Regions from separate parts of the Streptomyces nidicola genome, predicted to be linked through region 1. Evidence: riboswitches for the same ligand, from Rfam matches in the RefSeq annotation. Region 1 holds a riboswitch; each other region holds the start of a gene.
What was found. A riboswitch is a leader RNA that binds a small molecule or an ion and turns the genes downstream of it on or off. The one in region 1 is predicted to bind cobalamin.
Positions count from the first base shown of each region.

Region 1 (8,592 bases):
GTGGGTGCCCGGCCCTCCTCCCACGTCGAGCACGGAGGCCGGGGCGGCAGGCAGATGGCGTCTCAACAGCTCTTGTGTACGCACAAGTTCGAGCACGCCGGCGGCGGAGGCGCCGAGCCGTGCGTGCTCGTCGAACTGGGTGGAGTAGTAGGTGAGGACCTCGTCTGCGACCTGGGGTGTTGTCATGCCCCGCAAGTCTGACGAAGGGGCGGCGGGCGACGCATCTCAATTAGCGCCGCCCACCGCCCCGTTGGAGCCGAACCCGTCAGGGGGCCCGACCCGTCATACGGATGGACCCGTCAGAAGTCCTCGTCGAAGCCGACCGAGCCTTCGACCGCGACCTGGTAGGCCGAGGGGCGGCGTTCGAAGAAGTTGGTCAGTTCCTGGACGCCCTGGAGTTCCATGAACGAGAACGGGTTCTCCGAGCCGTAGATCGGCGCGAAGCCGAGGCGCTGCAAGCGCTGGTCGGCGACGCACTCCAGGTACTGGCGCATCGAGTCGGTGTTCATGCCCGGCAGGCCCTCGCCGCACAGGTCGCGCCCGAACTGCAGCTCCGCGTCGACCGCTTCCCGCAGCATGTCGGTGACCTGCTGCTGGAGCGCGTCGTCGAAGAGCTCCGGCTCCTCCTTGCGGACCGTGTCCACCACGTCGAAGGCGAAGCTCATGTGCATCGTCTCGTCACGGAACACCCAGTTGGTGCCGGTGGCCAGGCCGTGCAGCAGGCCGCGCGAGCGGAACCAGTAGACGTAGGCGAAGGCACCGTAGAAGAAGAGGCCCTCGATGCACGCGGCGAAGCAGATGAGGTTGAGGAGGAAGCGGCGGCGGTCCGCCTGGGACTCCAGGCGGTCCATCTCCTCGACCGAGTCCATCCACTTGAAACAGAACTCCGCCTTCTCGCGGATGGACGGGATGTTCTCCACCGCCGCGAAGGCCGCAGTGCGGTCCTCGGGGTCGGGGAGGTAGGTGTCCAGGAGCGTCAAGTAGAACTGGACGTGGACGGCTTCCTCGAAGAGCTGGCGCGACAAGTACAGGCGCGCTTCGGGGGAGTTGATGTGCTTGTAGAGCGTGAGGACGAGGTTGTTCGCGACGATCGAGTCACCCGTCGCGAAGAACGCGACCAGGCGGCCGATCATGTGCTGCTCACCCGGCGACAGCTTCGCGAGGTCGGCGACGTCCGAGTGGAGGTCGACCTCCTCCACCGTCCACGTGTTCTTGATGGCGTCGCGGTAGCGCTCGTAGAAGTCCGGGTAGCGCATGGGGCGCAGGGTCAGTTCGAAGCCCGGGTCGAGCAGGTTCTTTTCCGTGGCGGGAGTGGTCATTACTGGCAGGCCTCGCAGGACTCGGGGTTTTCCAGGGAGCAGGCGACCGCGTCGGGGTCGGGCGTCGCGGTCTGCGCGGGGACGGTGCTGTTGCCCGCCGCCCGCGCGATGCGTGTCGCCGGGCGCGAGCGCAGGTAGTACGTCGTCTTCAGGCCCGACTTCCAGGCGTACGCGTACATCGAGGAGAGCTTGCCGATGGTCGGCGTCTCCATGAAGAGGTTCAGGGACTGGGCCTGGTCGAGGAACGGGGTCCGCGCCGCCGCCATGTCGATGAGGCCGCGCTGCGGGATCTCCCACGCCGTGCGGTACAGGGCGCGGACCTCGTCCGGGATCCAAGTGAAGCCCTGCACCGAGCCGTTCGACTCGCGCAGTGCCTCACGGGTCTGGGCGTCCCAGACGCCGAGCCTCTTCAGCTCCTCGATCAGGTACCCGTTGATCTGGAGGAACTCGCCCGACAGCGTCTCCCGCTTGAAGAGGTTGGAGACCTGCGGCTCGATGCACTCGTAGACGCCGGCGATCGACGCGATGGTGGCGGTGGGCGCGATCGCGAGGAGGAGGGAGTTGCGCATGCCGACGTCGGCGATACGTTCCCGCAGCGCCGCCCAGCGCTCCGGCCACGTCAGCTCGACGCCGTAGTGGTCGGGGTGCAGCACGCCGCGGGCCGTACGGGTCTTCTCCCAGGCGGGAAGCGGGCCGTTGCGCTCGGCGAGGTCGGCCGACGCCTCGTACGCCGCGAGCATGATGCGCTCGGAGATGCGGGTGGACAGGGCGCGGGCCTGCGCCGAGTCGAACGGCAGGCGCAGCTTGAAGAAGACGTCCTGGAGGCCCATCGCGCCGAGGCCCACCGGGCGCCAGCGGGAGTTGGAGCGGCCCGCCTGGTCGGTCGGGTAGAAGTTGATGTCGACGACGCGGTCGAGGAAGGTGACGGCCGTGCGGACCGTCTCGTCGAGGCGCTCCCAGTCGATGTCCCCGGTCTCTACGTCCACGAAGGCGCCCAGGTTCACCGACCCCAGGTTGCAGACGGCCGTCTCCCCGTCGTCCGTCACCTCCAGGATCTCCGTGCAGAGGTTGGAGGAGTGGACCGTGTGGCCGGGCTCAGCCGTCTGGTTGGCGGTGCGGTTGGCGGCGTCCTTGAAGGTCAGCCAGCCGTTGCCGGTCTGCGCGAGGGTGCGCATCATGCGGCCGTACAGATCGCGGGCGGGGATGGTCCGCTGGGGCTTCCCGTCGGCCTCGGCCTTGCGGTACGCGGCGTCGAACTCCTCGCCCCACAGGTCGACCAGCTCGGGCACGTCGGCCGGCGAGAACAGCGACCACGGCTGGTCCGCGTTCACCCGGCGCATGAACTCGTCGGGGATCCAGTGCGCGAGGTTCAGGTTGTGGGTGCGGCGCGCGTCCTCACCGGTGTTGTCGCGCAGCTCCAGGAACTCCTCGATGTCGGAGTGCCAGGTCTCCAGGTAGACCGCGGCGGCGCCCTTGCGGCGGCCTCCCTGGTTCACGGCGGCGACCGAGGCGTCCAGCGTCTTCAGGAACGGGACGATGCCGTTGGAGTGCCCGTTCGTGCCGCGGATCAGCGAACCGCGGCTGCGGATGCGGGAGAACGAGAGGCCGATGCCGCCCGCGTGCTTCGAGAGGCGGGCGACCTGGTGGTACCGGTCGTAGATCGAGTCGAGCTCGTCGAGCGGGGAGTCGAGCAGGTAGCAGCTCGACATCTGGGGGTGGCGGGTGCCGGAGTTGAAGAGCGTGGGGGAGGAGGGCAGGTAGTCGAGGCGGCTCATCAGGCCGTAGAGAGCGGCCACTTCGTCCAGCGCGCGGACGCTGTCGTCCTCGGCGAGGCCGCAGGCCACGCGCAGCATGAAGTGCTGCGGGGTCTCGATGACGTGCCGGGTGATCGGGTGGCGCAGCAGGTAGCGGCTGTGCAGGGTGCGCAGGCCGAAGTAGCCGAAGCGGTCGTCGCCCGCGATGTCGATCAGCGCGTCGAGGCGCGCCGCGTGCACCCGGACGAACTCGGCCGTACGGTCCGCGATCAGGCCCTCGCGGTGGCCGACCGCGACCGACTCCGTGAAGGACGTGACGCCCTGCGAGGCGGCCTCCGCGGCGATGGAGCGGGTGAGCAGGCGGGCGGCGAGCCGGGAGTAGGCGGGGTCCTCGGAGATCAGACCGGCCGCGGCCTCGGTGGCGAGATCGCGCAGCTCGGCCTCATCGGCCCGCGCCGAACGGCCGCGCAGCGCGGCGGCCGCGATCCGGCCGGGATCGGCGTCGGGGAGTTCGGCGGTCAGCTCGGTCAGGGTGCGCAGCAGTGCGGCACCCGGGCCGTCCTGGGGCGTGGCTGAGACCGGTTCGGCGGGCGCGATGGTCACGTGGAGGCTCTCCCTCGCTCGGCTCGAGGCCTGCGGGGAGGAGGTGGCAGCGCGGGCGCGCACGGGCGGGCCCTCGTCCACCGGCCCTTTCCGCGAGGCCCGGACGTCGTCGACGCCCGGGCCGGTCGGCTCGGGCGTACCGTCGACAGGTCATCGGACTCACGCGGGCGTTTTTGTACGCCTACGTACACCGTTGCGGGACAGTTCCGGATTCGCACCGGATTCCCCTGTGGTGACAGCGAGAGCGAGCATACATGTTGTGTCGGGCTTTCGCGTCAGCCCCATATGTTGTGTCGGCGTCGCGCCGGGGTGCCCGTGCCCTCAGCCCGCCGATGCCTCCGCCGCCCCCGCCGCCAGCCTCAACTCGTACGCCCGCAGCAGCACTTCCGGGATCGGGGACCAGTCGCGGTCCGGGATCCGGGTGAAGCCGAGGCGCTCGTAGAGGCGGTGCGAGGCGGTCGCGAGCGGCTGGGTGCAGAGCACCACCGCCGATTTGCCGGCCGTGCGGGCCCGGTCGATCACGGCCCGCACGAGCGCCTCGCCGACGCCCTTCCCGCGCGCCTCGACGGCGACCGCCAGCATGCGGAACTCGGCCTCCGAGGGGCGTGCGATCTCCGCGTACGAGTGCTTGTGCGAGGGGACGTAGGTGACGCCGCCGACGACCCGGCCGTCGGGGTCCTCGGCGACGAGCACCTCGGCCTGCCGCGCGCGTTTCTCGACGTCGCGCAGTTCGGCGGCGTACCAGTCGTCCTCGCCGAACGCGAGCAGCCCACTGCCCAGGTAGGCGCGGGCACTCAACTCGCCGAGCGCGGCGTACTCATCGGGGCGCACAGTTCTGATCACGACGCCATGGTTACGCGACCCCCGGCCGTGGCCGCAACGTCTTCCCGGAAATGTGTCGGGCCCCTCCGCAAGCGGAGGGACCCGAGACGCGTGCGTACGCGGTGCCTAGTGACCGGAGCCCGCGCCGACCGTCGGCAGGTCGACCTGGACGCCCTTGTCGCCCGCGTCGGCCGTGTAGTCCTCGCGGGACGTCTCGTCGACGCCGTCCGGGGCCTTGAACGCCTTGAGGACGAAGGTTCCGACCACGGTCACCACGATGTTCAGGACGAACGCCGTGAGGCCGATGTAGCCGATCTCACCGATGCCGGGGATCTCCGCCGAGGAGCCGCCGAAGTGCGCCTGCGTCGGCGACGCGACGCCGTACGCGGCGAGCGTGCCGTACACCATGCCGACCGCCCAGCCGGCGAGCAGCGCCCACCGGTGGAACCAGCGCGTGAACAGGCCGCCGACCAGCGCGGGCATCGTCTGGAGGATCCAGATGCCGCCGAGCAGCTGGAAGTTGATCGCGACGGTCTTGTCCATGGTGAGGACGAAGGCCAGCGCGCCCACCTTCACGAGCAGCGAGACCAGCTTGGAGACCTTGGTCTCCTGCGCGGGCGTCGCGTCCGGCTTGATGAAGTCCTTGTAGATGTTGCGCGTGAACAGGTTCGCGGCGGCGATGGACATGATGGCCGCGGGGACCAGCGCGCCGATGCCGATGGCGGCGAACGCGACGCCCGTGAACCAGTCCGGGAACATGTTCTCGAACAGCTGCGGGATCGCCAACTGCCCGTTCTGCACCTTGATCCCTGCCGCGATCGCCATGAACCCGAGCAGTCCGAGCAGGCCCAGCATCAGCGAGTACAGCGGCAGGATCGTGGTGTTGCGGCGGATCACGTTGCGGCTCTTGGAGGAGAGGGTCGCCGTGATCGAGTGCGGGTACATGAAGAGCGCCAGGGCGGAACCGAGCGCGAGCGTCGCGTACGTCCACGTACCCGAGGAGCCCGGTGCTAGCCCGGCGACCGGTTTGCCCGCTGCTTCGTTGGCCGCGTCGAACTTGTCGTTCGCCGCCGAGAAGATGTGCTCGAACCCGCCGAGCTTGATCGGGATGTAGATGATGGCGACCGCGATCACGAGGTAGATCAGGCCGTCCTTGACGAACGCGATCAGCGCGGGCGCGCGCAGGCCCGAGGAGTACGTGTACGCGGCCAGCACGCCGAAGGCGAGCAGCAGCGGCAGGTCCTTGATGAACCAGTTGGTGTTCTCGCCGCCGCCGACGCCCATCACGTCGAGAACGGCCTGGATGCCGACCAGTTGGAGCGCGATGTACGGCATCGTGGCGAGGATGCCGGTGATCGCGACCGCGAGCGAGAGGCCCTTCGAGCCGAAGCGGCCGCGCACGAAGTCGGACGTGGTCACGTACCCGTGCTTGTGCGAGACCGACCACAGGCGCGGCAGGAAGGTGAAGATCAGCGGGTACACGAGGATCGTGTACGGCACGGCGAAGAAGCCGGAGGCGCCGGCCGCGTAGATCGCCGCGGGTACGGCGACGAAGGTGTACGCCGTGTAGAGGTCGCCGCCCAGCAGGAACCAGGTGACCCAGGTGCCGAACGAGCGGCCGCCCAGGCCCCATTCGTCGAGCGAGGCCTCGTTTTCGGCCTTCCGCCAGCGCGCCGCGAGGAAGCCCATGACCGTGACGGCCACGAAGAAGAAGATGAAGACGGTGAGCGCGACACCGTTGACGCCGCCGTTCACGCCTGGCCTCCAGCCGACTGAGCAGACTTACGGGCACGCTGATCGCGCTGCCACAGCTTGTACGCGATCATCGTGAGCGCGGTCGAGATGAGCACCCAGAGCATCTGGTACCAGTAGAAGAACGGGACGCCGATGAGCGTCGGTTCGATCTTTGCGTAGGAGCTGACCCAGAGCATCGCGACGAACGGTGCGACCAGACACAGTGCAATGATCACGCGCACCGGCGTGATCACCGGTTGTTTCACTTCAGGCGCATCGGACATTCGCGGTTCCGTTCCCCTCGCTCATCAGAGATCCCACTTATCTCACGTTTAACGCCCGGGAAATCTAAGCGAGAGTCTTGATCTATGGAACCCCTGTCCGGATAACGGACCCGTTCGGGGGCCGCCTCAGCAGCAGCGGAACCCCTGCCGTGGATCCGATTCCTGGCGGTCCGTCCGCATGCGTTCGAACTCGCGCCGGGACGGCACGGACGCGCCCGGGTGGGTCTCCCCGAGGTGCGTCACGTACCGCTCGTACGCGCTCTCGTCCGTCAACTCGCGGACGAACCACCGCACATACCTAGCCACCCGTAGAACTGCCGACGCCGGCATCGCGCGCCTCCGCCTTCTCCTCCTGTGTGGGGACGAGCCCGGCCGGTGCCACCAGCGTGGACTCGACGTACGGAGCCTCGCTCAGCTTGGACGACTGGGGGTTCCGCACGTGCTTCACGCATACCCGCAGCGCGTCGAGGACCACCACGACGATGAGGAGGGCGAGCGCGGCCGAAAGGACGCCGTCCACCGTGGAGTTGGTGACCACGGTGTGCATGTCGTCCATGGTCTTGGCGGGCGGCAGGATCTTTCCGGCGTCGATGGCGTCCTGGTAGTTCGAGCGCTGCTGGAAGAAGCCGACGCGCGGGTCGGACGAGAACACCTTCTGCCAGCTGGCGGTCAGCGTCACGACGGTGTCCCAGACCAGCGGGATCCCGGTGATCCAGGCCCACTTGAGCCGCCCCGACTTCACGAGCAGCGTCGTGCAGACGGCGAGGGCGACGGCGGCGAGCAGCTGGTTGGAGATGCCGAAGATCGGGAAGAGCTGGTTGATCCCGCCGAGCGGCTCGTGCACGCCGACCCACAGGAAGTAGCCCCACAGGCCGACGACGACGGCGCTGGTGATCAGCAGCCCCGGCTTCCAACTGATGTTCTTGAACGGCTTGTAGACGTTGCCGAGCATGTCCTGGAGCATGAACCGGCCCACGCGCGTGCCCGCGTCGAGCGCGGTCAGGATGAACAGCGCCTCGAACATGATCGCGAAGTGGTACCAGAAGGCGCGCAGTCCGCCCCCGGTCACCTGCGAGAAGATCTCCGAGACGCCGACGGCGAGCGTCGGCGCGCCGCCCGTACGGGACAGCAGGCTCGACTCCTCGACGTTCTTCGCGGCCTGCGCGAGCTCCGCAGGCGAGATCGAGTACCCGAAGCCCGCCACGGCCTGCGACGCGGACTGCACGCTGTCGCCGATGACTCCGGCGGGCGCGTTCATCGCGAAGTAGAGCCCGGGGTCGATGATGCTCGCGGCGACGAGCGCCATCACGGCCACGGACGACTCCATCAGCATGGAGCCGTAGCCGATCATCCGGACCTGCGTCTCCTTCTGGATCATCTTCGGCGTCGTGCCGGAGGAGATCAGCGCGTGGAATCCGGAGAGCGCGCCGCACGCGATGGTGATGAAGACGAAGGGGAAGAGCGAGCCCGCGAAGACCGGGCCGTCGCCGCGCGAGGCGAAGTCGGTGACCGCGTCCATCTTCAGCGTCGGCAGCGCGACCACGACGCCGATGGCGAGCAGCGCGATGGTGCCGAGCTTCATGAACGTGGACAGATAGTCGCGCGGCGCGAGCAGCATCCACACCGGAAGCACCGAGGCGACGAAGCCGTAGATCACCATCCAGATCACGAGCGTCGAGGGCGCGAGCGTGAAGGTGTCGGCCCACGAGGACTCGGCGACCCAGCGGCCCGCGATGAGCGCGATCAGCAGCAGCGCGACCCCGATGAGCGACACCTCGGACACCCGTCCGGGGCGCAGCACCCGCAGATAGAAGCCCATGAGCAGCGCGATCGGGATGGTCATCGCGATGGAGAAGGTGCCCCACGGCGACGAGGCGAGCGCGTTCACCACGACCAGGGCGAGCACCCCGAGCAGGATGATCATGATGGCGAAGGCGGCGACCAGGGCGGCGGCGCCGCCGAACGGGCCGATCTCCTCGCGTGCCATCTGGCCGAGCGAACGCCCGTCGCGCCGCGTCGAGAAGAACAGCACGACCATGTCCTGGACGGCGCCCGCGAAGATCACGCCGACGATGA
Region 1 is NZ_JBNBPI010000001.1:3,607,917-3,616,508, reverse strand. It holds partial or broken gene ACOKM3_RS16325 (class I SAM-dependent methyltransferase) at 1-186, opposite strand, end outside; gene ACOKM3_RS16320 (ribonucleotide-diphosphate reductase subunit beta) at 300-1,319, opposite strand; gene ACOKM3_RS16315 (ribonucleoside-diphosphate reductase subunit alpha) at 1,319-3,676, opposite strand; cobalamin riboswitch at 3,804-3,934, opposite strand; gene ACOKM3_RS16310 (GNAT family N-acetyltransferase) at 3,998-4,519, opposite strand; gene mctP (monocarboxylate uptake permease MctP) at 4,625-6,253, opposite strand; gene ACOKM3_RS16300 (DUF3311 domain-containing protein) at 6,250-6,516, opposite strand; gene ACOKM3_RS16295 (YbdD/YjiX family protein) at 6,643-6,846, opposite strand; gene ACOKM3_RS16290 (carbon starvation CstA family protein) at 6,815-8,592, opposite strand, start outside.

Region 2 (5,121 bases), 3.1 Mb from region 1:
TGGTGCCGACAGGTGCACCAGGGGCAGGACCGCGCATCAGGGTGCGGTCCGCCCGAGCTCCTCACGGACCGTGCGTGCGGCGGCAACCAGGTGTTCCAGGGAGGCGCGGGTCTCCGGCCAGCCGCGGGTCTTCAGCCCGCAGTCCGGGTTGACCCACAGCCGCTCGGCCGGGATGGCCTCAAGTCCCGTACGCAGCAGGGCGACCGCCTCGTCGACGCTCGGAACGCGCGGCGAGTGGATGTCGTACACGCCCGGACCGGCTTCGCGCGGGTAGCCGTGAGCGGCGAGCTCGTGGGCGACCCGCATGTGGGAACGGGCGGCCTCCAGACTGATGACGTCGGCGTCGAGGTCGTCGATGGCCTGCACGATGTCACCGAACTCGGCGTAGCACATGTGCGTGTGGATCTGCGTGTCAGGCCGGACGCCGCAGGTGGTGAGGCGGAACGCCTCGGTGGCCCAGGCGAGGTAGGCCGCGTGGTCGGTGGCGCGCAACGGGAGCGTCTCGCGCAGCGCGGGCTCGTCGACCTGGATGACCGAAGTGCCGTTCGCCTCAAGGTCGTTGACCTCGTCGCGCAGGGCGAGGGCCACCTGTCGGGCGGTGTCACCAAGTGGCTGGTCGTCGCGGACGAAGGACCAGGCGAGCATGGTGACGGGACCCGTGAGCATGCCCTTGACGGGGCGGTCGGAGAGCGACTGGGCGTACGTCGCCCAGCGCACGGTCATCGGCTCGGGGCGGGAGATGTCACCCGCGAGGACCGGCGGGCGGACGTAGCGGGTGCCGTACGACTGGACCCAGCCGTGCTGGGTCGCCAGGTAGCCGGTGAGCTGCTCGGCGAAGTACTGGACCATGTCGTTGCGCTCGGGCTCGCCGTGCACGAGCACGTCGATGCCGGCCTTCTCCTGGAAGGAGACGACCTCACGGATCTCGTTCCTGATGCGGTCCTCGTACCCCGCGGTGTCGATGCGTCCGGCCCTCAAGTCGGCTCGGGCGGCGCGGAGTTCGCCGGTCTGCGGGAACGAGCCGATGGTCGTGGTCGGCAGCAGCGGCAGGTTCAGGAGGGCCCGCTGGGCGGCGGTCCGCTCGGTGTACGGCTGCGAGCGGCGCCCGTCGTCCTCGGTGACGGCGGCGGCGCGCCTCCGCACCGCCGGATCGCGCGTGATGGGCGAGGTGGCGCGCGAGTTCAACGCGGCGCGGTTGGCAGCGAGTTCGGCCGAGACCACGCCGGTTCCCCGGGTCAGGCCCTTGGCGAGGGTGGCGACCTCGGTGGTCTTCTGGCGGGCGAAGGCGAGCCAGCGCCGGATCTGCGGCTCGATGTCCCGCTCCACGGACGCGTCCAGCGGGACGTGCAACAGCGAGCAGGAAGCGGCCACGTCGACGCGCTCGGCGAGCCCGAGCAGGGTGCCGAGCGTGGCGAGGGACCGCTCCAGGTCGTTGACCCAGACGTTGCGGCCGTCCACCACGCCGGCGACGAGGCGCTTGCCGGGCAGGCCGCCGGCGGCGGCGAGTTCGTCGAGGTTGGCGGCGGCGGAGCCGGTGAAGTCGAGGGCGAGGCCGTCGACGGGGGCCTTGGCGAGCACCGGCAGGGCCTCGCCGAGCCGGTCGAAGTACGAGGCGACCAGGAGCTTCGGGCGGTCGACGAGGGCGCCGAGGTCACGGTAGGCGCGGGCGGCGGCGTTCAGCTCGGCCGGGGTGCGGTCCTGGACCAGCGCGGGCTCGTCGAGCTGCACCCAGGTGGCACCCGAGGCGCGCAGGTCGGTGAGGACCTCGGCGTATACGGGCAGCAGCCGGTCCAGCAGGGTGAGCGGATCGAAATCGTCCGCCACGCCCGGGGCGGGCTTCGACAGGAGAAGATAGGTGACAGGTCCGACCAGCACCGGACGACCGTCAAGGCCCAGGCCGAGGGCTTCTCGCAGCTCTGCGACCTGCTTGCCGGAATCGGCGGTGAACACCGTGTCAGGACCCAACTCCGGTACCAGATAGTGGTAGTTGGTGTCGAACCACTTGGTCATCTCCAGCGGAGCGACGTCCTGGGTGCCGCGGGCCATGGCGAAGTACCCGTCCAGGGCGTCCGCCGCGACGGCGGCCCGGTGGCGCTCGGGCACCGCCCCGACCATCATGGTCGTGTCCAGGACGTGGTCGTAGTAGGAGAAGTCGCCGGTCGGCACCTCGTCGATGCCGGACGCGGCCAGGTCCTGCCAGGTGGCGCGGCGCAGTTCGGCGGCGGTGGAGCGGAGAGTGTCGGCGGCGACGCGGCCCTTCCAGTAGCCCTCGATCGCCTTCTTCAGTTCGCGGTTCGGGCCCTGGCGGGGGTAGCCGTACACGGTGGCCCGTGCGGCTGCGGTCTTTGTGATCGCGGTCCTGGTGGTCACGGAAATCTCCTTCGAGAGACGTATCCCTGGGATCCCGGAGGCTTCTGCGGCACGAAGGAGTGACACCACCGTGGCGGCGACCGCGCGCTGCGAGGCGCGGCCTTCCGCCGGTATGTGTACGCCGACCCGCCCTCGAGGTCACCGAGATCTCCGCGCACGATTCGTCCGTGCGCGGGCAGTCGGCAGGTCTTCGGACTCGCGGGCACGCCCACCCGAAAGGGCGGACACCTAGTGACCGTCGCTTCCCGGACCCCTGTTCCGGAGTCCAGTGCGTATGACGGCGGTCGTTCCCACTCACCGCTGCGGGGCAGTCCCGGATTCCCACCGGGTTCCCTCTTGCGACGCCCCGTCTGGCGGGCGGGGCGAACCAGCTGCGTCGTTCACCCTACGGGTCCGCGCCCGGCGGCCGCCACAACGTCCGGCCCGCCGGCCGCTCGGCGCCGGATGGCATCATGGCCGCGAACACGGGCGACGGCGGCCCCGAGGAACCGGTGCGGAACTCCTCGGCGAGAGGGAGGAAGCGGTATGCCCGAACGGCTCGCGCAGACGGAAGTGGCGCCGGAACAGGTCGCCGAGGCGCTGCGCGACGTGTCGCGGATCGGCGGATTCTTCGCCCTCGACACGGCCCCGACGCGGTCGTCCGGAGCCGGAGCCGGAGCCGAAGTTGAAGCTGAAGTCGACGCCGACGCACGGCTCGTGCGCGCCGGGCTCGCCGAACGGGCCCAGGCGGTCAACGACCACTACCGCACACCCGAACCCCGTATCGGCGTCTCCATCGCCCACCTGGGTCTCGCGGCCCGCCTTTGGTCACCGGTCCTCGCCTGCGCGCTCGTCCACGGGATCGTGCCGACGATGAGCGCGGTGGAGTGGTCGGGCGAGGGCTCGGCCATCCGGCTGCGCCGACCCGAGGGCCGACGCGCGGCGGAACTCCCGTCACTCGCCGACGCGGTCCACGAGCAGGTGGACGGCGTCCTGGAGGCGGTCGAGAACGCCCTCACCACCAAGGTGGCGCCGCGCCTGCTGGCCGGTAATTCCGCGTCGGCGCTCGTCGGCTCGGCGGCCCAACTACTGAGGTCGCGGCCCGAGTTGCGTACGGATCTCACGCGTCTGACACGCGAACTGCTGGAGACGGGCCGACTGCGGGGCACGGGCCGGATCACCGGAGCCGATCTGTCGTTCCGGCGACGCAGCTGTTGCCTCTTTTACCGCGCGCCCGGCGGCGGCAAGTGCGGAGACTGCTGTTTGGTGCGGTGATGGCGGTGATGGTGGAGTGACTGGACGACGATGAAGACAAGACACACGAAGGAGAGCCGCGCCTCATGTTGATCACCGCCGCGCACGTCCTGGTCGGACCCGATCGTGACGCCCTGGCCGACGGCGCGGTGCTCGTACGCGAGGGCGTCATCGCCTGCGTCGGCCCGCGCGAAGAGGTCGAGCGCCGGGCGCGGCCCGATGAGCCTCGGCTCGACTTTCCTGCCGGAACCGTGCTCCCCGGCCTGATCGATGCCCACGTGCACCTCTGCTTCGACGCGGGCCCCGACCCCGTCGCCACGCTCCAGGAGCAGGGCGACGAGGCGCTGTTCGCCGCCATGGCGGGTCGGGCGGAGCAGCTGCTGAGCGTCGGTGTCACGACGGTCCGAGATCTGGGTGACCGGGGTGGCCTCGCGGTGCGTCTCGCCCGGGACATCAAGGAGGGCGCGGCCGTCGGCCCGCGTGTCGTCCCGGCCACGGTGCCGGTCACTCCGCCCGGTGGCCATTGCTGGTTCCTCGGCGGCGAGGCCTCCGGCCCTGACGAATTGCGGCGCCTGGTTCGGCGCAACGTGGAGGCGGGCGCCGAAGTCATCAAGGTCATGGCGACCGGCGGCGGCCTCACCAAGGGTGGAGCCAAGAGCTGGGAATCCGAGCTGTCCGAGGCGGAGTTGGCGGCGCTCGTCGACGAGGCACACGGCGCAGGGCTGCCGGTCGCCGCGCACGCGCACGGCGTCGACGGCATCACGGCCGCTGTCGCGGCGGGCGTCGACAGTATCGAGCACTGCACCTGGATGACGGCCGACGGATTCGAGGTCCGCCAGGACGTGCTCGACCAGATCGTCCAGCGGAACATCCACGTCTGCCCCACGGTCAGCCCGAACTGGCGGATGCTGCCGAAGTTCTTCGGCGCCGAGCGCGCCGAGGCCATGTTCGGCGCGGTGCGTCGGATGGCCGAGGCCGGTGCGCGGCTGATCGCGGGCACCGACGCGGGCGTCCAGCGCGCCGGGTTCGACGGCCTGCCCTCCAGCCTCACGTTCTACGAGCACCTGGGCCTGCCCAACGACCGCGTCCTCGCCATGGCCACGACGGAAGCCGCTCGCGCGCTGCGCCTTGAGGAGACGACCGGCCGGCTCACTGCCGGCTACAGCGCCGACATCCTCGTGGTGACCGGCGACCCGCTCGCCGACCTCGGGGCGCTGCGGTCGGTGGCGGCCGTGATCGCGGCGGGCCGACTGCACGGGCCGGGGGACAACGCGTAGCAGCGGCAGGGGAGTTGTTCAGTTCCCGGGGCCCTCGCAAGGGTCGTCGCCCGGGGCCAGTGGCCGGGTGTCCGCCGCCAGGCAGGAGGAGTACACGCGCGTCGGCGTGGGCCGTGGCTCAGGTCCCGATGCGGCCGTCATCGCGACGGCCAGCCCGACGCCGACGGCGACCAGCACGACCAGGGCGGCAACGAGCATGACGAAGCGCATCGTCATCCACCGCCGAAGTGGTCGCGGAGCG
Region 2 is NZ_JBNBPI010000001.1:537,667-542,787, reverse strand. It holds gene metE (5-methyltetrahydropteroyltriglutamate--homocysteine S-methyltransferase) at 37-2,370, opposite strand; cobalamin riboswitch at 2,547-2,744, opposite strand; gene ACOKM3_RS02555 ((2Fe-2S)-binding protein) at 2,896-3,624, shown strand; gene ACOKM3_RS02550 (amidohydrolase family protein) at 3,690-4,880, shown strand; gene ACOKM3_RS02545 (hypothetical protein) at 4,899-5,090, opposite strand; gene ACOKM3_RS02540 (hypothetical protein) at 5,093-5,121, opposite strand, start outside.
Region 2: it holds a riboswitch for cobalamin, as region 1 does, so the genes downstream of both, metE (5-methyltetrahydropteroyltriglutamate--homocysteine S-methyltransferase) here and ACOKM3_RS16315 (ribonucleoside-diphosphate reductase subunit alpha) in region 1, are expected to answer to the same signal.

Region 3 (8,592 bases), 3.3 Mb from region 1:
CCGCGCCAGCGTCTTCTCGGCCTCGAACCGCACCCGCACGGGAAGCAGCCCGAGCCCGTCCACGACCCCGGCCCGCGACTCGACCTCGTCGTCGATGGACTCACCCAGCAACTGGAAGCCACCACAAATACCGAGCACCGGCCGCCCCTCGGCGGCCCGCCGCTTCAAAGCCTCCGCAAGCCCACGCTCACGCAACCACTCAAGCGCCTTCACGGTCCCCCGCGTCCCCGGCACCACGACCAGATCCGCGTCGACGAGCTCCTCGGCCCGGTCGACGAACCGCACGACGACGCCGGGCTCGGCGGCCAGCGCGTCCACATCGGTGAAGTTCGACATCAGCGGCACCGCACACACGGCGACCCGCAGCACGTCCTCGCCCACGGGCGGCGCCACGACCGATTCCCGTACGGCGCCCCGCAGGGACACCCGGAGCCCGTCCTCCTCGTCGATCCCGAGCCCGTGCTGGAACGGCAGGACGCCATAAGTGTCGCGCCCCGTAAGGGACTTGAGCATGTCGAGCCCCGGCTCCAGCAGGCTCACGTCACCCCGGAACTTGTTCACCAGATACCCGGCAAGGAGCTCCTGATCCTCAGGAGCCAGCAGCGCAGTCGTCCCGAAGAAGGACGCGAACACCCCACCCCGATCGATGTCCCCCACGACAAGCACCGGCAGCCGCGCCGCCCGCGCGAGCCCCATGTTCACGATGTCGGTCCGCCGCAGATTGATCTCGGCGGGCGACCCCGCGCCCTCGCAGATCACGGCGTCATGGGTGGCCCGCAGCTCCTCCAGGCACCCCACCACGGTGTCGAGCAGGGCAGCCTGCCGCCCTCCGTGGTAACCGCGCGCACTCAGCTCGCCCACGGGCTTGCCCATGAGCACGACCTGGCTGCTGCGGTCACTGCCGGGCTTGAGCAGCACCGGATTCATCAGCGCGCTCGGCTCGGCCCGCGCGGCCTGCGCCTGCATGGCCTGCGCCCGGCCGATCTCGGCGCCCTCCCTGGTCACGAACGAGTTCAGGGACATGTTCTGCCCCTTGAACGGCGCGACCTTCACGCCCTGGCGCGCCAGCCACCGGCAGATCCCGGCGGTGACGACGCTCTTGCCCGCGTCGGAGGTGGTCCCCGCGACGAGCAGTCCGCCGCCCGTCATCGTCGCCCCCGCGCTCGTATCCGTCGCGCACCCACACAGACTCGCGCACCCACACAGACTCCCAACGCCAACAGAGACACCCGCCGCGACAAGCGCACGGCCCGATCCACATCACGCACCTCGACCGCCCGCCCCGGCGCGTTCAGCACCGGCCGGTGCTCGACCCGGCCGCCGTACGCCAAGGTCCCGCCGAGCCGCACCCCGAGCGCCCCCGCGAAGGAGGACTCGACGACACCGGCGTTCGGGCTCGGATGCCGCCCGGCGTCCGCCCGCCACGCGTCCAGCGCCTCCCGGGGGCGGCCACCGGCGAGGACGGCGAGCGCACCCGTCAGCCGGGCCCCCGGCCAGCCGGCCACGTCGTCGAGGCGGGCCGAGGCCCAGCCGAACCGCCGGTACTTCGCGGACTTGTGCCCGACCATCGCGTCGAGCGTGTTCACGGCGCGGAAGGCCACCAGGCCCGGAACCCCGCCGAGCGCGCCCCACACGAGCGCGCCCACGACGGCGTCGGAGGTGTTCTCGGCGACGGACTCGACGACGCCGCGGGCGATCCCGTCGGCGTCGAGCCCCTGCGGATCACGGCCGCACAGCCGGGGCAGCAGCTCCCGCGCGCGCTCCACGTCACCGGCCTCAAGGGCGGCCCCTACGCCGCGTGCCTCCCGGCCCAGCGAGGTCCCGCCGACGACGGCCCAGGTGGCGGCGGCCGTCAACGCGACGGAGGCGGCGGGGGAGCGGCGTACGGCACGGGAGGCGACGGCGGCGAGAGCGGCGGCGCCACCGGCACACACCACGGTGTGCAGGGCGCCCGCGCCACGGTGGTCCCGCCACAGACGGCGCTCGACGGCCGCGGCGGCGCGCCCGAATCCGGCGACGGGGTGCCCACGGCGCGGATCGCCGAGAAGAAGGTCGGCGAAGATTCCGGCGGCGGCACCGCACGCGTACACGCGCTCGTGCCGCCAGGTGCCGCGCGGGGCGAGCATGGCGGTAGGTGTCCTCACTCAGGGTGTCCACGCCCTGGTTCGACGAGACCGGCAGCGAGAGTTCCTGGCTCGCCCCTTTCGAGAAGGGGGCTCACAGTGGCGGGACCGCGCCGGATTCGCACCGGCTTCCTCAACTGCTGCCGTATATGGCGGGGGAAGTCCACCACGCTCCGAGTTGGCACGTCAACTTGCTGTTGATCACGCAAGCGGGGTGCGGGACGTCGCACGTCCCGCACCCCGCTCACGCAGACCTGGGTGTCAGGCCACGATCAGATAGATCCCGTAGGCCACAGCCGCCGCGCACAGTGCGAAGCAGGCGTACGCCCCGGACGTCGCGACCGCCGCCGAGCCACCGTCACGCGCCGCCGACTCCCGCTTGGAGAGGCCCACGATGCCGAGGGTGAACAGGCCGACGAGGGCCACGGTGACGACGAGAGAGACACCGAAGACGGAGCCGAGGGCCGCCCAGTCGATCTTCATTCCTGCCCTGCTTCCTTCTGAACTACGGCGCTGACTACGGCGCTGACTACGGCGCTGACTACAGCGTGGCGCCGGCGGGGCGCGCGGGGTCGTTCACCGCACCGGCCTTCGGCCGGTCGGCGACCTTCGCCTCGGACTCGACCGTCTCGATCGTGCCCACCGGCGGCGGGGAGACCGAGGCGATCGCGGTCGTCACGACGCCCGGGGCCTCCTGCGCGGGGGCGGTGTGCGGCGCGTCCGCCGTGACGTTGGTGTGGTCGATGGAGTTGCGGCGCGACAGCTTCCAGATGACCGCCGAGCCGGTCACGAGCAGCGCGGCGGTGAGGCCGATGCCCCACGGGCCCTGCTTGGTCAGGAACTCGGCGCCCGCGCCCACCAGGCCCGCGGCCGGCAGGGTCAGGCCCCACGCCACGAACATCCGGGTGGCGGTGGACCAGTGGACGACGCCGCCCTTGCGGCCGAGGCCGGCGCCCATCACACCGCCGGAGCAGACCTGCGTGGTGGAGAGGGAGAAGCCCAGGTGCGAGGAGGCGAGGATCGCGGTCGCCGCACTGGTCTGCGCAGCGAAGCCCTGCTGCGGCGCGAGCTCGGTGAGGCCCTTGCCCATGGTGCGGATGATGCGCCAGCCGCCCAGGTAGGTGCCGAGCGCGATCGCCAGACCGGCCGAGACGATGACCCACAGCGGCGGGTCCGCGTCGTGCCCGAGGACACCGCCGGTGATCAGGGCGAGGGTGATGATGCCCATCGTCTTCTGCGCGTCGTTCGTGCCGTGCGCGAGGGAGACGAGACCGGCGGAGGCGATCTGCCCGGCGCGGTAGCCCTTGGCGGTCGCCTTCTGGTCCGTCTTCTTGCTGATGCGGTACGTGAGGCGGGTGGCCAGCATCGAGGCGATGCCGGCGACGAGCGGCGCGGCCACCGCGGGCAGCAGCACCTTGGTGACGACCGTGCCGCCGTTGACCGAGGACCAGCCCATCGACATGACCGCGGCGCCGATGAGGCCACCGAACAGGGCGTGCGAGGAGCTGGACGGCAGGCCGAGCAGCCAGGTCAGCAGATTCCAGAGGATGGCGCCTACCAGCGCCGCGAAGATGACCTCTGTCTTGAGGCCGTCCTCGTTGATGATGCCGCCGGAGATCGTCTTCGCGACTTCGACGGAGAGGAACGCTCCGACGAGGTTCAGCACGGCGGACATGGCCACCGCCGTCTTCGGCTTGAGAGCGCCTGTCGAGATGGTCGTCGCCATCGCGTTGGCGGTGTCGTGGAAACCGTTGGTGAAATCAAAGACCAGCGCGGTAACGATCACGATCGCTAGGAGCAGCGTGATGTGTTCCATTTACCCAGGCTTCGGTTGGACGTCAGTGGTTCTTTGGAACGTAAAGAGCCCGGGTGAACGGAAGATGAACTGGGCCGGGCGCCCCGGTGACCCGATCCGGAGGGGCCTTGTTCGGCTTGTCGCGAGGCGGCGCCGCCCGTTCCGGTTCGAGGACGCCACGGCCCCGGAACCAGGGGCTCCGGGGACCTTCGGCCAGGCCTTTCGACTACCCCCTCGCGAACCGCTTGAGCTGGGCCATCGAGCCGTTGAAGAGATTCTGATCACCCGGCAGCCGGCCGCTGTCGGCGTACTGCCAGAACGTCCAGTAGTTCCAGCCTGCCGGAAGTGCGCCGGCGCGCTCGTCGTACCGGGCGAGCCACAACGCGTGGTTGGCGGCGAAGGCCCCGCTGTTGCCGGTGCACTGCTTCCACCATCGCGCGTTGGTGTAGATGACCGGACGGCGCCCGGTCCTGCGGACGACCTCGTTGCTGAAGGAGCTGATCCAGGACACCAGCGTCGACTTCCGCAGCCCGTAGCAGGGGTGCTTGCCCTTGCCGTACGGGTTGTACTCGATGTCGAGCGCGGGCGGCAGCGTCCAGCCGTCGCGCCGCCAGGCCCCGCCGTTGCGCACGAAGTACGAGGCCTGCGCCTTGCCCGAGGACTTCTGCGGCAGCGCGAAGTGGTAGGCGCCGCGGATGATGCCCGCGTTGCGGGCGCCCTTGTACTGCCGGGAGAAGTAGGGGCTTCGGTAGTTCGTCGACTCGGTCGCCTTGACGTAGACGAACCGGGCGCCCTTGTTCTTCGCCTTCTGCCAGTTCACGTTCTTCTGGTGCGACGAGACGTCGTGCCCGCGCGGCTTGCCCGCGCCCTGGGCCGGAAGCTCCGCGAGCAGGGTGGCGCCGATGGTCAGTGCGGCGACGGACGTGAGCGCGGCGGCGCGGTGGCGACGCCGGGACGCTGTGCGGCTGCGAGCCATGGTTACCCCCGAAAGTGACGACGTGCATGACAAATCCCCAGGGAACTCCCAGAGAGTAGCGAGAGATCATCAATTACCCGGTCAAGGTCGGCCAAATAACATGGGAGGGTGATCAATCCCCATATGGGGTATTCCGGAGGGTCGGGCTCCGCGTTCATCCGCTCCGGCCGCCGCGCCGGGCGGCTGGCAGGATGCGCGCCATGACACAGCTTCAGGAACTCGACGAGGCATGGCAGGAACTGGTGCTGACGGCCCGTCGGACGGTGGCCGACGGCCTGGTCGTCGGGACCTCGGGCAATGTCTCGGTACGCGTGGGCGACACGGTTCTCGTCACCCCGACCGGCGTCCCGTACGAGGATCTCCGCCCGGACGAGCTCCTCGCCTTCGGCCTCGACGGCGAACGGCGGGCCGGCACCCTGAAGCCGACCAGCGAGCTCCCCATGCACCTCGCCGTCTACCGGCACACCGACGCCCGCGCCGTCGTGCACACCCACGCCGTGCACGCCACCGCGGTCTCCACGCTCGTGGCCGAGCTCCCGCCCGTGCACTACATGACGGCGGCGCTCGGCGGCCCCGTCCGTGTCGCCCCCTATGCCACGTACGGAACACAGGAGTTGGCCGAGAACATGCTGCGCGCGCTCGCCGGGCGCACAGGTTGCCTACTCCAGAACCACGGCGCCCTCACATACGGAGACACCCTCGCCGCTGCCTACGACCGCACCGCCCAGCTTGAGTGGATGTGCCGCCTGTGGCTCACCGCCCACTCCGTCCCCGGCCTGACCCCGTCGCTGCTGACCGAGGAGCAGCTGCGCGAGGTGGGGGAGCGGCTGAGCGGGTACGGGCAGCAGGGCGCGCGATGACCGGTCCGCGCCGTTCGCGTCACCCGTAGCCGTCGCCCCACTGGCCGGGGCGGGCGCGGGCCAGGACACTGGACGGGTGCGCACCGCCAAAGCGACGGCCGCTGCCGTCACCGCCGTCCTAGGGGCCTCGGCCGCCGCGATCGCCGCGGGCCGTCTGGCCAGCGACGCAGCGCTCAAGGCGCCCGCGGGCCGCCCGCTGCCCACCGAACCGCGACTCACCGTGCACGCCACCGCCGCGGGCCAGGTCACCCTGACCCGCGACCTGGCCTCGCTGCGCCCCGGCAGGTACGGGTTGCAGGGTGACGGCTACCACGCGGTGGTCGGTCCGGTCGTCGAATCGGCCACGACCTCCGCCGACACCGTCGTACGCCGCCTGGAGCGGGTCACCCACGGCACCCTGGAGCCCGGCGCCAAGGCCTGGCTCACGCCCCAGGTGCACATCGGCGACCCCAAGGCCGCCCTCGGTCTCGACCACGCCGACGTCGACGTGCCCGGCGAACTCGGCGCGCTGCCCGCCTGGTTCGTGCCCGGCACCCGGGACACGTGGGTGATCACCGTGCACGGCCTCGGCACCACCCGCGAACACCCCATGAACCTCATGGAGTTCCTGCACCGCCACCAGTTCCCGGTGCTCGACCTCGCCTACCGCGGCGACCTCGGCGCGCCCCGCTCCCCGGACGGCCTCGGCCACCTCGGCGAGACGGAGTGGCGCGACCTGGACGCGGCGATCCGCTACGCCGTGCGCTACGGCGCCCGGGACGTCATCGTGCTCGGCTGGTCGACGGGCGCCGCGATGGCCCTGCACGCGGCGGCCCACTCGGCGCTGCGCGACCGCGTCAAGGGCCTCGTCCTGGACTCGCCGGTACTCAGCTGGGAGGCGACGCTGCGCGCCCTGGCCCGCGCCCGCCGCACCCCGGGCCCGCTGCTCCCGCTCGCGGTCCGCGCCGCGCAGGGCCGCACGGGCCTGAGCGGCGACCGCCTCGCGGAGGTCGCGGACCCGCGCGCCCTGAAGGTCCCCACGCTCCTGATCCACGGCCCCGGCGACGAGGTGTCCCCGTGGGCGCTCTCCCGCCGCCTGGCGGACCGCCGCCCGGACCTGGTCACCCTCCACGAGGTGGACGAGGCCCCGCACAACGCGATGTGGAACGCGGACGCGAAGGGCTACGAGGAAGCGCTGAGAAGGTTCCTGACGCCCTTGATGTAGCAGCTCTACGGGCGGCTCCTGGGGGCGTCCGCGCGCGGCTCGGCGGCGGCTCCACAGGGCGCCCGTTTGGGAATTGGCAGGGTCAACCGAGAGACTGCCCTTCGTGACGTCCCGTACCCCGCGCGACTCCCGGCTCCGACTCGTCAGCCCGCGCCGCCAGCCCCTGGCCGCCCCGACCCCGCGGCCGGTCGCCGCACGCCGTCCCGCACCCCGCCCACCGGAGGGCACCCCACCGCCCGCGGAGCTCGCCCGCGCGGCGCGCCGCGACCTCGCCGCGGCCGTCCGCGTGGCCCGCTGGGCGGACACCAGGATCGGCCCCGGCAACAACATGGCCGCCCGCGACGGCAAGGGCACCCTCTCCGACGCGACCGCCCTGCGCGCCGCGGAGGAGCTCGGACTGACGGTCGATCAGGTCCGCGCGGACTGGGACACCGCCCGCCTCGCCGGACTCGTCGAGGTGCACGGAGCCAGCGCCAGGCCCGGCTGGCGGCTGCGCGCCTGGGACCGCGACGACACCGCCGTGCTGCGCGGCTGGGTCGCCCTGTTCGACGCCTGGTCGCTGGTCCACCCGGCGCCCGAGGAGGTCGGCCCCGCCGCGGTGGCCGAGGTCGTCGAGGCGATGCCGCAGCTGCTGAGCTTCCTGCAGCTGATGGCGGACCGGGTCGCCGCGACCCAGCTCCTGGACCTCCTCGACCAGCGCGTCACGGAACTGCGCACGGAACGCTGCGAGATCCCCTACGGGCCCCAGCCGGAACCGACGCCACCGCAGGACACCCCGCTGCGCCCGCTGCTCGACTGGTCCCTGCGCGGCCTCGCCGCCGTGGGCGCGCTCACGTACGACGACGGGCACGCCACCCTCACCCCGCTGGGCAGCTGGGCGGTGTGGGTCAAGCTGGAGCAGATCTGCGTCGCCGCCCAGTCCCCGGCGGGCAACATCGAGGTGTCCGCCGAGGACATGCTGCGCGGCTGCGCGCGGCTGCGCCCGAAGGCGGCGCGCGACGAGTACCGGGCCTGGCTCGCCGCCCGCGACATCGGCACCGCCGTCACCGACCTCCTCGACGCCGCCCGCGGCGAGGACGCCCTGCTGCGGGGCCTCGCCTTCGAGGCGCTGCGCGTCGTCGGCGCCCCCGCCGAGCCCGAGGTCCGTCGCGCCGCCGACGACCCGCACCTGCGGCCCTACGTCCTGCTGTGGCTCGCCGAGTACGAGGGCGCCGACCCCGAGGACGTGCACACGGTGCTCAGCCGCGAGGAGGCGACCTGGCTGTGGGTGGACACCGCCGCAGCCGTCGCCGACCACGGCGAAGCCCCGCTCCTCGTACGGCACTTGGAGGCCGCGGTGCAGCCGACGGTGCCCGCGCTGATCGAGGAGGTGCGCGCCGTCGGGCACCCGCGCACGGTGCAGGTGCTCGTCGCGCTCGCCGCCGCGCACCCCGACCCGGCCCTCGCGAAGGCGGTCCGCAGGGCGGCCTTCCAGGTGCACACCGGCGGCGCGTAGGACGTCAGCGGCCTCGGCGGCCCGGTCTCACCGGAAGGTGTCGCACTGGGCCATGTCGCCGCTCTCGAAGCCCCGGTAGAACCACTGCTGGCGCTGCTGCGCGGAGCCGTGCGTCCACGTCTCGGGCGTCACCCGGCCC
Region 3 is NZ_JBNBPI010000001.1:6,900,678-6,909,269, forward strand. It holds gene ACOKM3_RS31140 (cobyric acid synthase) at 1-1,149, opposite strand, end outside; gene ACOKM3_RS31145 (cobalamin biosynthesis protein) at 1,146-2,126, opposite strand; cobalamin riboswitch at 2,164-2,305, opposite strand; gene ACOKM3_RS31150 (hypothetical protein) at 2,385-2,606, opposite strand; gene ACOKM3_RS31155 (inorganic phosphate transporter) at 2,665-3,939, opposite strand; gene ACOKM3_RS31160 (lysozyme) at 4,145-4,894, opposite strand; gene ACOKM3_RS31165 (class II aldolase/adducin family protein) at 5,095-5,754, shown strand; gene ACOKM3_RS31170 (alpha/beta hydrolase) at 5,831-6,958, shown strand; gene ACOKM3_RS31175 (hypothetical protein) at 7,062-8,453, shown strand; gene ypfJ (KPN_02809 family neutral zinc metallopeptidase) at 8,481-8,592, opposite strand, start outside.
Region 3: it holds a riboswitch for cobalamin, as region 1 does, so the genes downstream of both, ACOKM3_RS31145 (cobalamin biosynthesis protein) here and ACOKM3_RS16315 (ribonucleoside-diphosphate reductase subunit alpha) in region 1, are expected to answer to the same signal.

Region 4 (8,592 bases), 3.1 Mb from region 1:
CGTGGCCACGGCCTCCCTCGACGACACGGGCCGCCACCCCAAGTACGGCGACGGCAAGATCGACCTGCGCTGGATGCTCATCCACCTCATCGAGGAGACCGGACGGCACGCAGGCCATGCGGACATCGTGCGGGAACTGATCGACGGGTCGAAGGGGTACTACTGACCGGCCCCGGTGCCCGGCTGACCCTCCTTGGCGCCCAGCCAGGTCAGCGCGGCGACGGTGAGCGCCTCCACGCCGGTGCTCAGTGTCGGCTCGATCTCTGGGGCGAAGTGCGGGGAGTGGTTGGCCGGCAGGTCGTCGAGCTTGCCGTCGCGCAGTGCGGCCAGAACGGTCTCGGTGTCGAGGCCGCCCCAGAACCAGAAGACGGTCGGCACTCCGATCGCCTCGCCGAACACCCCCACGTCCTCGCTGGCGTTGACCGGCGGCATGGGGATGATCCGCTGCTCGCCGAAGTGGCCGGCGAACGCGGCCAGCGTGGTGGCGGTGGCATCCGGGTCGCTGACGAGGGCGGGAACGCTCCCGGTCCAGGCGAGGTCGGGCTCGCGCGTGGCGCCTGCGGCCACGGCCTCGGCCCGCACGACGCGTTCGGTCGCCGAACGGAGGAGCTCGCGGGTGGACGCCGTGGTGGAGCGGATGTTGATGCCCAGCTCCGCGTCGTCGGGAATGATGTTGTCCTTGGTGCCGGCCTGCATGCGGCCCACCGTGACGACCGCCGTCTCGGACGGAGGCACCTCGCGGGCGACGACACCTTGCAGCCGGGTCACCACATGGGCGGCCATCAGGACCGGGTCGATGGCGGCCTCCGGGCGGGAACCGTGCCCGCCGCGACCGTGCAGGGTGACATCGAGGGAGTCCGAAGCGGCCATCACCGGACCGCTGCCATGGCCGATGAACCCGGCGGGCAGCGGTCCCACATGCTGGCCCAGCACGACCTCCGGCGTGGGGAAGCGTTCGAAAAGACCGTCGTCGACCATGCCGCGGGCGCCGCACCCGAGCTCCTCCGCGGGCTGGAAGACCAGCAGCAACGTGCCGCTCCACTGGTCGCGCGCGCCGGTCAGCAGGGCCGCCGCCCCGGCCAGGCAGGCCGCGTGCATGTCGTGCCCGCACGCGTGCATCACCGGCACGTCCTTGCCCTCGTGGTCCACACCGCGGGCGACGCTGGCGTAGGGCAGTCCGGTCTTCTCCTCCACCGGCAGCGCGTCGAAGTCGGCGCGCAGCATGACCACGGGGCCTTCGCCGTTGCGCACGACCCCGACCACGCCGGTCGTGCCGACGTTTTCTACGACCTCGTCGACACCGGCGGCCCGCAGACGACCCGCGAGCAGCTCGGCCGAGCGCGTCTCCTGCAGTGACAGCTCCGGGTGTTCGTGCAGGTCCCGGTAGAGATCGGCCAGGTCGCCCCGGATCTTCTCGAGCCCTGCGACAACCGCCTGAGTCATGATCCAACCTCTCTGCTCCGTCTGGTCGGTTCAGTGTCACCCACGGGGGCGGCGGGAGATCCGGCGCCGGGCCGTGTCGCCGCGCCCACCTGCCGCCGCCGCCCGTCTCGCGAGGGGCGAAATTGGATGGACCGCTCCCGACTCGGCGTGCGACGGTCCTGCCATGCCGAGCGAGTTCGAGTCACCCGAGTCCCCCTTCGGGCCTGTTGCGTCAGTCGAGTCCAGGGACGGTACGGCGATCGCCTACCGTCAGTTCGGTTCGGGACCGCCGGTGGTCATGGTCCACTGCTCCGGCGGCGGGCTGCACTCCTGGGAGCCGGTGGCCGAACTCCTCGCGGACCGCTACGAGGTGTGGACTCCCGTGCGCCGCGGCTACGCCCCGAGCGGGCCGGGCCGCTCACCCAAGAGCTTCGCCGACGAAGTGGCGGATCTCGACGCACTCATCACCGAGATCGGCCGCCCCGTGCACGTGGTCGGCATGTCCTACGGCGCCAACGTCGCCCTGCACGCGGCGGCGTCCGGCCTGCCGGTCCGCTCACTGGTGCTGTGGGAGCCGCCACTGTTCGCGGTGGGCGACGAACTGGCGCCCGTACTGGAGGAGTTCGAGCAGCTGACCGCGAAGGGCGAGCAGCGGCGCGCCGACCGGCTGCTCGCCGAGAAGGTGGCCCGCATCCCGGCGGCACTCCTGGACATGATGGACGCGGGCGAGTCCGACGGCACCGAGCCGGACACTGAACGAGACGCCGAGCCCGACGAGGCGCACGGCTGGTGCCGCGACCTCGAATCGCTGATCGCCGACTCGGCGGGCGTGGACCGCTGGACCGACGTCACCGTCCCGACCCTGCTGATGCGGGGCGCCGACACCTGGCAGCCGATGCCGGAGACCCTCGACCGGCTCGCGACGGCGCTGCCCCGGGTCACGTACACGACGCTCCCCGGCCAGATGCACTTCGCGCCGTCACTCGTCCCCGACGTCGTGGCGGCGCACATCGCCGGCTTCCTGCCGCGCACCTGAATACGGTCCTGCCGTCACGCCCCGATCAGGGCGGCGAGCCCGGCCAGATCGTCGGCGTACAGGTCGAACCGGTCCGAGGGGGCGGGCGGGTCGCCGACGGGACGGGCGACGTAGGCCGTGCGCAAACCGAGAGCCTGCGCCGCCCGCAGGTCCCAGGCGTGGGCGGCGACCATCAGGAGCCGCTCCGGCGGTCGTCCGGAGACGGCGACGGCCAGTCGGTAGACGGCCGGGTCCGGCTTGTAGGAACGGGCGTCCTCGGCGGACAGCGCCTGGTGCCAGCGCAGTCCGGCGTGGGAGTTGAGGCCGAGGAGCGCCGTCCGGCTCGCGTTGGACAGCCCGATCAACGGGTACCGCTCGGCGAGCCGGGCGAGTCCTGCCACCGTGTCCGGCCACGGCGGGAGCCTGCGCCCCGTCAGGGCCAACTCCGCCACCGCGGCCGGATCGTCGACCCCGGCGGCATCGGCGACGAGCCGGGCGGCCTCCAGATCGAGGGCGTCGCTCGCGAGGTGGGGCCGCCCGCCGTCGAGCACGCTCTGCTGCTCGCGCTCGATGTGCTGCTGCCACAGCGCCAGGAGCTTCTCGACGTCGGGGTCGCCGATGGCTGGGGCGAGGCGACGAATGCCGGCGCGGATCCCGGCGGGCTCGTCGACGAGCGTGCCCAGCACGTCGAACACGAGGGCATCGATCTGTGGCTCTGACATGAGATCCGACATGGGCGAGGGTCTCCCGGACGAAGCAGGGGCGAGGGACGGGTTATTGACCGAACGCCTCCGGCATCTCCCGGGATTCCCGAATCGCACGGACCGCCCTATCGAGAACCTCCTTCGTCGTCCGGCAGATACGTCACCTGCGGCCGACGCGTGCGCGGGTGGACGGCGACCTCGGCGGACACCTCGTAGACCTCGGAGAGGAGCCGTGGTGTGAGGACGTCGCCCGGTGGGCCCGCGGCGACGACCTCGCCGGCTCGGAGTACGTACAGGCGGTCGCAGTAGTGGGCGGCCAGGTTGAGGTCGTGGAGGGCGACCAGCACCGTGGTGGGCAGGCGGCGCAGGGCCGAGAGGATCTCCAACTGGTGGCGGATGTCGAGGTGGTTGGTGGGTTCGTCCAGGACGAGAAGCGACGGTTGCTGGGCGAGGGCCCGTGCGATGAGGACGCGTTGGCGTTCGCCGCCGGAGAGGTGGTCGAAGGGGCGGTGGGCGAGGTCGGCGGCGTCCACGGAGGCGAGTGCCGCCTCGATCAGGTCGGCGTCCTCGGCGGTGTCGCCCGCCAGCAGGCGCTTGTGCGGGGCGCGGCCCATCGCGACGACCTCGCCCACCGTCAGGTCCACGTCGGCTCCGGCGTCCTGCACGACTGCGGCGACGGTTCGGGCCAGCCGGCGTACCGGAAGCGCCCACGCGTCGGCGCCGTCCACCCGCACCGTGCCCGTGTCCGGGCGCAGTACCCGGTACACGGCCCGCAGCAGCGTGGACTTGCCGCTGCCGTTGGGGCCGACGAGGCCGATGGTCTCGCCCGGGCGGGCGGTCAGCGAGACGTCGTCGACGAGCCGCCGGGCGCCCGCGGTGAGCGTGACACCCTCGACGTGAAGATCGGCCGCCGTCATCCGACACCTCTCGCGTTCCTGCGCCGCGCGTCCCGTCGCATCAGCCACAGGAAGAACGGCCCTCCGCACAGCGCCGTCAGCACACCGACCGGGATCTCCATGGGCGCGGCGACCGTCCGCGCCGCGATGTCCGCCCACACGAGGAAGACCGCCCCGCCGAGCGCGGCCGTCGGCAGCACGCGCCGGTGGTCGCCGCCGACGAGCAGGCGCACGATGTGCGGCAGCATCAGGCCGACGAAGCCGATCGGCCCGGCCGCCGCGACCAGCACACCGGTGACGAGCGAGACCAGGACGAACATGCGGGCGCGGAAGCGGGCCACGTCCAGGCCCATCGTCGTGGCGGCCTCCTCGCCCGCGAGCAGCAGGTTCAGGTTCGGCGCCTGCACCATGAGGACGCCGATCCCGAGCAGCAGGGCAAGACCCGGCAGCCACAGCGAGTTCCAGGACACCCCGCCGAGGCCGCCCAGCGTCCAGGCGAGGACCGTACGTGCCTCGTTGCCGCGGTCCGTGGTGAGCAGCAGCAGGTTGAGCAGCGCGCTGAGGATCGACGCGACCGCCACACCGGACAGGATCAGGCGACCGGACGTGATGCGGCCGCCGGTGCGTGCGGTGGCGTAGACGAGGACGAGTGCGCCGAGCGCGCCCGCGAACGCCGCCGCCGACAGCGACATCGCCCCGAACACACCGACCCCGAACACGAGGACCGCGACCGCGCCGAGCGAGGCACCGGAGGAGACGCCGAGAAGGTACGGCTCGGCGAGCGGATTGCGTACCAGCGCCTGCAGAGCGGTGCCGACGACCGCGAGTCCGGCCCCGGTCGTCGCGCCGAGCAGGACACGCGGCGCGCGCACGTCGAGCACGATCGTCTCCCGCGCCCGCGACCAGTCCGCGTCCCCCCACCAGTCGGCGCCGAGCGCGTGCGTCACGATGCCCCACACCTCACCGGGCGGCACGTGCACCGAGCCGATGGCGAGTCCGGCCGTGAGGGAGACGACGAGCAGTGCGGTGAGCAGGAACAGGGTGGCGGTGAGTCTCGCTCCCTGCCCAACGTGCCGTCGACGCGCGCCAGTTGACTGTCTGCCACCTGGTCGTTGGTCGACCGGTTCCTTGTCGCCCACGACGGACGCCGTCACTTGAAGCTCTCCGGGTGCAGTCCGCGCGCCAGACCCTCCACCGCGTACGCCGACCGGACACCCACCAGGGTCGCGGTCAACGGCAGCACGACGAACCGCTTGTGCTTGATGGCGGGGACGTCCGCGAGCGCGGGCTGCGAGAGCAGGTACCGCTTCTTCTGCTCCACGCTCTTGTCGCCCGCGTAGTCGTAGATCGCGATGGCCTCGGGCCCCCGGTCGACCACCTGCTCCCAGGAGACGTCGCCGAACACATCGTCCAGATCGGCGAAGACATTGCGGCCGCCCGCCTCGTGGATCAGGTGCGTGCCCAGGCTTCTGCCGCCCGCGGTGAAGGCGGACTTGTCTCCGCTGTCGTACACGAACACGGGGACGTCCGGTTCGTCTTGGACGGCGGCGCTCGCCTTCTCGACCCGGTGGCGGAGGTCGGAGACGAGGGCGTCGGCGCGGTCGGGGACCCCGAAGATCTTGCCGATGGTGCGTATCTCGGCGTAGGTGTCCCGCATGGTCACGTTCTTCTCGCCGCAGTACTCGCGGTTGAGGTACGTGTCGATGCCCGCGTCGGCGAACGCCTTGCGTGAACGGCCCTCCTTCTCGGCGAATGCGCTGGAGTAGCCGCCGTAGACGAAGTCGGGTTCGGCTTCGAGGACCTTCTCGAACGAGGGCGCCCTCGCCGACAGCTTCGGAACCGACGCGTAGTCCTTGCGCAGGCTCGGCAGGACGGCCGAGTCGGGGAACGCCGTGCCGACCATGCGGTCCTTCAGGCCGAGGGAGAGCATGAGTTCGACGGGGTGCTGATGGATGGTCACCACGCGCGAAGGCGGCTTCTCGTACGTCGTCCTGACGCCGCAGTCGTCGATGGTGACGGGAAAGCCCTTGGTGATCGACGACTGCGGGCCGCCGGCGCGTTCGGCGGCCGACCCGGACGGGCCGCAGCCGGCGGCGAGCACCGTCGCCGACAGCGCGGCGAGGGTGGCCCCGAAGCGCACGACGACACGCCGTCGTCGCACCCGGGGGAGGGAAAGGGAAGGGGGACGGCATGGACCGTCGTACACGTGAAGCCTCCTACGGAGTCCGCGCTCCTCGGAATAAGCCCGCGACGGGTCAGTGACCTGACTCCCGCGCAGCGCTGGCTCGCGCTGCCCGGTCACAGTGGCGGGACCGTGCCGGATTCGCACCGGCTTCCTGTCTCCCGTCGCGGCGATGACCAGGCGATAGTACGCAGTGGTGGGCGAAAGGCAAAGGTGAAGCAAAAGCGGGCGGACGGTGGGGGAGTTGACCACCTGCCGGTGATCACCGGTCGACGGATGCCAAGATGGACCGCCATGACTACAGGCTGGGATGCCCGCGCCGGACGGGCCGCGGTGTTCGCGGCCGTCTGCGTGCTGCTCACAGCACTCGCGCACACGCTCATGTCCGGTGACACCGTGCCTTGGTGGGCGTTGGCCGCAGGCCTCGTGGTCATCGGTGGGGCGGCTTGTGTGCCGGCCGGGCGTGAGCGTGGGCTCCTGCCGGTCGTGGGTCTTGCCGTGGCCGCACAGGCGGCACTTCATCTCTTCTTCTCGTGGGCGCAGGTCTTCGCGCACCCGGCGGCGTCCGGCGGTTCCGTCGCGGGCCGGTGGCTGGACCAGGTGCTGTGCCGTGTGCCCACGGCTTCCATGCCGGCCGACCCCATGGGCGGCATGAGTGGCATGCATGGCATGGCCGGCATGGCGGACATGCCCGAGATGGAATCGCACGGTCATGACATGGGCGGCATGTCACCGTCCGGCATGCTCGTGGCCCACCTCCTGGCTGCCGTGCTGAGCGGACTCTGGCTCGCGTACGGCGAGCAGGCCGCGTTCCGCATCGCGAGGTCCTTCGTCGGGCGGATCGTCGCGCCCTTGAGGCTCCCGCTCCGCCTTCCCGCTCCGCCGCACCGGCCGCGCGTCCAGGTCCGCCGCACGCGGCGCGACCGTACGCCCCGTGACCTCCTCCTCGCCGACACGATCACCTCCAGGGGCCCGCCCGCAGGGGACGCTGTCGCCTGACGACAGCCGGTTCACCCGAGGCTGCGCCGCACCCTCGGGCATCGGCCGTGCGCACACCCGCGCGGCCGAGTCCCCATGCAACGCACCGGATCCGGATGTGCCCAGGGCCGAACGGCCCGCGCCCGGACTCCGTGCTGCCCGAAACTGGAGGACCACGTTGTCCCTCACCTCAGAAACCTCCGACACCTCTGAACCGCGCCCAGCGGAACAGACCGAGCACGCACCGCCGTCGCCGCCCGTCGAGCGGTCGACCTGGGCGTCGCTGCGCCCGCTGGTGCTGCGACTGCACTTCTACGCCGGGGTGTTCGTCGCCCCGTTCTTGTTCGTCGCCGCGGTCACGGGCCTGCTCTACGCGGGCTCGTTCCAGGCCGAGAAGATCGTGTACGCCCATGAGCTGAACGTCCCCGTGGGCAAGTCCGAGCTGCCGATCGCCGATCAGGTCGCCGCCGCCCGCAAGGCTCATCCGGAGGGAGACATCAGCGCGGTACGGCCTTCCCCCGAGGCCGGGGCGACGACCCGAGTCATGCTCTCCGGTGTGCCGGGAGTCGACGCCGACTACACGCTCGCGGTGTTCGTGAACCCGTACAACGGGGAGGTGCGCGGCGCCCTCGAACAGTACGGATCGACGGGCGCGCTGCCGCTGCGCACCTGGATCGACGAGCTCCACCGCGACCTCCACCTCGGCCAAGTGGGCCGCCTCTACAGCGAGTTCGCGGCGAGCTGGATGTGGGTGATCGCGGGCGGCGGCCTCGTCCTCTGGTTCGGCAGGCGCCGTTCCCGTCGCGCGATCCGCGGCGCGACCGGCCGCAGGCGCACCCTGTCGCTCCACGGCTCGGTGGGTGTCTGGGCGGCGCTCGGACTCTTCTTCCTGTCGGCAACGGGCCTGACCTGGTCGACGTACACAGGGGCGAACATCACCGACCTGCGTGCCGCGCTCGGCCAGACGACCCCGACCGTCTCCGCGACCGTGACTCCAGGCGGTGAACACGCCGGCCATGACATGGCCGGTATGGAGGGCATGGAAGGTATGGAGGGCATGGACATGGGCGGGGCCGGCGCCGAGAAGGGCGGGGGTGACGTCGGCCTGAACGCGGTGCTGAAGTCGGCCCGCGCCGAAGGCCTCTCGAACCCCGTGGAGATCGTCCCGCCCGCCGACTCCTCCTCGGCGTACGTCGTCCAGCAGATCCAGCGGAGCTGGCCGGAGAAGCAGGACGCCGTCGCCGTCGACCCGGCGAGCGGCGAGGTCACGGACGAGGTGCGGTTCGCGGACTACCCGGTGCTCGCCAAGCTGTCCCGCTGGGGCATCGACCTGCACACCGGCAACCTGTTCGGCCTCGTCAACCAGATCGCCCTCGCCGCCCTCGCCCTGGCGGT
Region 4 is NZ_JBNBPI010000001.1:543,069-551,660, reverse strand. It holds gene ACOKM3_RS02605 (DinB family protein) at 1-166, shown strand, start outside; gene ACOKM3_RS02600 (amidohydrolase) at 160-1,443, opposite strand; gene ACOKM3_RS02595 (alpha/beta fold hydrolase) at 1,607-2,458, shown strand; gene ACOKM3_RS02590 (haloacid dehalogenase type II) at 2,473-3,159, opposite strand; gene ACOKM3_RS02585 (ABC transporter ATP-binding protein) at 3,267-4,058, opposite strand; gene ACOKM3_RS02580 (FecCD family ABC transporter permease) at 4,055-5,191, opposite strand; gene ACOKM3_RS02575 (ABC transporter substrate-binding protein) at 5,188-6,243, opposite strand; cobalamin riboswitch at 6,274-6,415, opposite strand; gene ACOKM3_RS02570 (hypothetical protein) at 6,514-7,218, shown strand; gene ACOKM3_RS02565 (PepSY-associated TM helix domain-containing protein) at 7,376-8,592, shown strand, end outside.
Region 4: it holds a riboswitch for cobalamin, as region 1 does, so the genes downstream of both, ACOKM3_RS02575 (ABC transporter substrate-binding protein) here and ACOKM3_RS16315 (ribonucleoside-diphosphate reductase subunit alpha) in region 1, are expected to answer to the same signal.